One region of the Streptomyces fungicidicus genome, then DNA from elsewhere that is predicted to be linked to it. Evidence: riboswitches for the same ligand, from Rfam matches in the RefSeq annotation. Region 1 holds a riboswitch; the other holds the start of a gene.
What was found. Region 1 has a riboswitch for S-adenosylmethionine ahead of CNQ36_RS09620 (aminotransferase class V-fold PLP-dependent enzyme). Riboswitches for the same ligand answer to the same signal wherever they lie in the genome.
Positions count from the first base shown of each region.

Region 2: it holds a riboswitch for S-adenosylmethionine, as region 1 does, so the genes downstream of both, thrC (threonine synthase) here and CNQ36_RS09620 (aminotransferase class V-fold PLP-dependent enzyme) in region 1, are expected to answer to the same signal.

Region 1 covers NZ_CP023407.1:2,115,504-2,117,892, reverse strand. The annotation lists gene trpD (anthranilate phosphoribosyltransferase) at 1-703, shown strand, start outside; SAM riboswitch class IV at 785-901, shown strand; gene CNQ36_RS09620 (aminotransferase class V-fold PLP-dependent enzyme) at 1,066-2,389, shown strand, end outside.
Region 2 covers NZ_CP023407.1:3,481,196-3,483,584, reverse strand. The annotation lists gene CNQ36_RS15660 (glucosyl-3-phosphoglycerate synthase) at 1-596, opposite strand, end outside; SAM riboswitch class I at 737-884, shown strand; gene thrC (threonine synthase) at 902-2,188, shown strand; gene CNQ36_RS15650 (MoaD/ThiS family protein) at 2,236-2,389, shown strand, end outside.

The sequences.
Region 1 (2,389 bases):
CAAGCACGGCAACCGGGCCGCGTCCTCCGCGTCCGGCGCCTCCGACGTGCTGGAGAAGCTCGGCGTCAATCTGCAGCTGACGCCGCGGCGGGTGGCCGAGGTCGCCGAGGAGGCCGGGATCACCTTCTGCTTCGCGGTGAAGTTCCACCCGGCGCTGCGTCATGTCGCGGCGGCCCGTGGGCAGCTCGGGGTGCGGACGGTCTTCAACTTCCTGGGCCCGCTGACCAATCCGGCCAAGGTGCGGTCGCAGGCCATCGGGGTGGCCGACGCCCGGATGGCCCCGATCATCGCCGGCGTCTTCGCCGGGCGCGGTCACTCCTCGCTGGTGTTCCGCGGCGACGACGGCCTGGACGAGCTGACGACCACCGCCACCTCCCGGGTGTGGGTGGTCCGCGACGGCAAGGTCGACGAGCAGACCTTCGACCCGCGCGACGTCGGCATCGAGCTGGTGCCCGTGGAGGCCCTGCGCGGCGCCGACGCCTCCTACAACGCCGAGGTCGCCCGCCGGCTCCTCGACGGCGAGCGGGGACCGGTGCGGGACGCGGTGCTGCTGAACTCGGCGGCCGCGCTGGTGGCCCTGGAGCCCGGCTCCGGCACCCTCACGGAGCAGCTCGGCGCCGGGATGGCGAAGGCGGCCGAGTCGATCGACTCGGGGGCCGCCAAGCGGCTCCTGGAGCGCTGGGTGACCGTCAGCAACGCCTAGCGGCGGCTTTCCCCGGGACCGATGTCCCGTGATCCGGACACGGGTTGCGGGACATCGATCAGTTCACGTACGTTCCTTCCAGGTCATGAGTGACAGCCATCAGGCCCCGGCCGGCTGTCCGGCAACCCTCCGTCCGTGGCGGGGTGCCCCGGGTGAAGACCAGGCCGTGGGCAGCAGGGCTCACGGCAAGCGCGGACCCCTCGCACACCAGGGGTCCTGGTCGTCGAGGAGCCTTCCATGAGCAAGCGAATGCGTTAGGGCCGCCGAGCCCCGCCTCTGCGTATCCCCTTTCCCTTTTCACTCCGCGCTGGAGCGTCGTCCGCTCGCGCGGGGATTCCGCCTGCCTCACCGGGAGTTCCGCCATGCCCGTCTCCGCCCTCTCCGCCGTCCCCGCCGCCGACCGGTCCGTGTGCGCCCCGCTGCCCGTGCTGGGCCGGGACGTCACCGTCCCCGTCGCCGCCGGGGGCGAGGTCGCCTACGCCGCCCTCGACTACGCCGCCAGCGCCCCGGCCCTCCAGCGGGTGTGGGACGACGTGGCCGCGTACGCCCCCTACTACGGCAGCGTGCACCGGGGCGCCGGATACCTCTCGCAGCTCTCCACCGACCTGTTCGAGAACGCCCGCCGGACGGTCGCCGGGTTTCTCGACTGCCGCGACGGGGACCAGGTGGTGTTCACCCGGTCCACCACCGACTCCCTCAACCTGCTCGCCACGGCGCTCCCCGACGGCTGCGAGGTGTTCGTCTTCGAGACCGAGCACCATGCCGCCCTGCTGCCCTGGCGGGGTTCGCGCGTCACCTTCCTCGACGCCCCGAGCAGCCCCCGGCAGGCGGTGGAGTCCCTGGAGCGCGCCCTCGCCGGACGCGACCCGCACGGCCCCGCCCTGGTCTGCGTCACCGGCGCCTCCAACGTCACCGGCGAACTGTGGCCGGTAGGGGAACTGGCCGCCGTCGCGCACGCGCACGGCGCCCGGATCGTCCTTGACGCCGCGCAGCTCGCCCCGCACCACGCGGTGAGCCTGCGAGAGCTGGACGTCGACTGGGTGGCCTTCTCCGGGCACAAGCTGTACGCCCCGTTCGGCTCCGGGGTGCTGGCCGGGCGCGCCGACTGGCTGCGGCGGGCCGAGCCCTACCTCGCCGGCGGCGGCGCCAGCCGCAAGGTCACCCGGCGGGCCGACGGGGGAGTGGACGTGGAGTGGCAGGAGGGCGCCGCCCGCCACGAGGCCGGCTCGCCCAACGTCATCGGCGCCCACGCCATCGCCTCCGCCTGCAAGGCGCTCACCGAGGCCGGCTTCGAGGCGCTGGCCGCGCGTGAGCAGCGGCTGATCCGCACGGTCCGCGAGGGGCTCGCGGACGTTCCCGAGGTGCGGTTCCTGTCGCTGTTCGGGGACGACGCCCCGCGCGTCGGCGTGCTCTCCTTCGTCGTGGAGGGCTGGACCGGCTCCCGCTTCGCCGCGGCGCTGTCCGCCGAGTACGGCATCGGCGTGCGGGACGGGCTGTTCTGCGCGCACCCGCTGGTGAGCGGGCTGCTCGGCGACGCCCGGGCGGAGGGCGGGTGCGGTGCGCCGGAGTCCTCCGGCGCCGTCCGCGTCAGCTTCGGGGCGGGTACGCCGGACGAGCACGTCGAGCGGTTCGTGCGCGCGGTGCGCGAACTGGTGCGGCACGGCGGGAGGGCCGGGTCCAGCCCTT
Region 2 (2,389 bases), 1.4 Mb from region 1:
TACTCGCCGCCGAGCGGCTGCACGAAGCCGGCCAGCTGGGGCCAGTGCATGTTCAGCAGCGGGCGGGCCATCAGCTCCGTGACCCGGCCGCCCTGGCCCGCGGCCGAGCCCAGGGGGCGGTCGTACATGGCCTTGACCAGCTGTACGTCCGGCTCGGTGAGCAGCGGGCCGACGATGCCGGAGACGAAGTCGGAGGAGAACTCCCTGAGGTCCGCGTCGACGAAGCAGACGATGTCCCCGGAGGTGACCAGCAGCGAGCGCCACAGCACCTCGCCCTTGCCGGGCACCGCCGCCAGACGCGGCAGGATCGCGTCCCGGTGCACCACGGTCGCGCCGGCCGCCGCCGCCACCTCGGCCGTGCGGTCGGTCGAGCCGGAGTCGACCACCACCACCTCGTCGACCAGCGGCACCTGGAGCACCAGGTCGTGGCGGAGGACGGACACGATGTCGCCGACGGTCGCCTCCTCGTTCAGCGCGGGCAGCACCACGCTCACCGTCTGCCCCGTGGCGCGTTTCGCCGCCAGGATCCGGTGGAGCGGTCGGTCGGCCACGGACCAGGAACGGTCGATGAGCCAGCGCTCGACTTCTTCCAGCACGGTCCCCGGCTCCTCACTGGCCTGTGATCCATCTCGCGGTTCGGACGACTATCTCAACCATGCAGGCCTTCGGTTACAGTCTTGAACAACGCCGATGACCACCGCATGCCGGGGTCACCGCGCGCACCACAACTGAACACCGCTCATCCAGAGGGGCAGAGGGATACGGCCCGATGAAGCCCCGGCAACCCTCCAGTCGGTTCTTGTCACACGGACGTGGCGAGGCTCCCGGCTAGGGAAGGTGCCAAATCCGTCTCACGGCGAGGTGCGCCGTGAGGAAGATGAGGAGAAAGGGCCTCGCCTCCATGGCTGTGCAGACTGTTGCCACCACCACCGATTCCGCAGTGGACCTCGGCCCCGCAGCGGCGCTCTCCTGCCGCGAGTGCGGTCACCGCGTACCCCTCGGGCCCGTCTTCGCCTGCGAGGAGTGTTTCGGCCCGCTGGAGATCGCCTACGACTTCTCGGCCTACGACACCGAGGAACTCCGCAAGCGGATCGAGGCGGGACCCGCGAACATCTGGCGCTACGCGCCGCTGCTGCCCGTCCCGGCGGACGTGGCCGGCAAGCCCAACCTCAACCCCGGCTGGACCAAGCTCGTCCAGGCCGACAACCTCGCCCGTGAGCTGGGCGTCGACGCCGGCAAGCTGTTCGTCAAGGACGACTCCGGCAACCCGACGCACTCCTTCAAGGACCGTGTCGTCGCCCAGGCCATCGAGGCCGCCCGCGCCTTCGGCTTCACCACCCTCTCCTGCTCCTCCACCGGCAACCTCGCCGGTGCGGTCGGCGCCGCCGCGGCCCGCGCCGGCTTCCGGTCCTGCGTGTTCATCCCGCACGACCTGGAGCAGGGCAAGGTCGTCATGGCCGCGGTGTACGGCGGCGAGCTCGTCGGCATCGAGGGCAACTACGACGACGTGAACCGTTTCTGCTCCGAGCTGATCGGCGACCCGGCCGGAGAGGGCTGGGGCTTCGTCAACGTCAACCTGCGGCCGTACTACGCCGAGGGGTCGAAGACCCTCGCCTACGAGATCTGCGAGCAGCTCGGCTGGCGGCTGCCCGACCAGATCGTGATCCCGATCGCCTCCGGCTCGCAGCTCACGAAGATCGACAAGGGGCTGCAGGAGCTGATCGGGCTCGGGCTGGTCGAGGACAGGCCGTACAGGATCTTCGGCGCGCAGGCCGAGGGCTGCTCGCCGGTGTCCACCGCGTACAAGGCCGGACACGACGTCGTGCGCCCGCAGAAGCCGGACACGATCGCCAAGTCGCTGGCGATCGGGAACCCGGCCGACGGGCCGTACGTGCTGGACATCGCCCGCCGGACGGGCGGGGCGGTGGAGGACGTGACGGACGAGCAGGTCGTGGACGCGATCAGGCTGCTCGCGCGGACCGAGGGGATCTTCGCGGAGACCGCGGGCGGGGTGACCGTGGGAGTCACCAGGAAGCTTCTGGAGAGCGGGGCGCTCGACCCGTCCCTGACCACCGTGGTGCTCAACACCGGGGACGGTCTGAAGACGCTGGACGCGGTGGCCGGCACGGGGATGAGTGCGACCATCCGTCCCAACCTGGAGTCCTTCCGTGCGGCCGGGCTCGGCTGAGTCGTTCGTCCGCCCCCTGGGCAAGTCACCTGACCGGAGGTTTTGTTGTGAGCGTTACCGTGCGTATCCCCACCATCCTGCGTACCTACACCGGCGGTAAGGCCGAGGTGGGTGCCGAGGGCACCACCCTGGGAGAGGTCATCCAGGACCTGGAGAAGAACCACACCGGGATCGCCGCCCGGGTGCTGGACGACCAGGGCA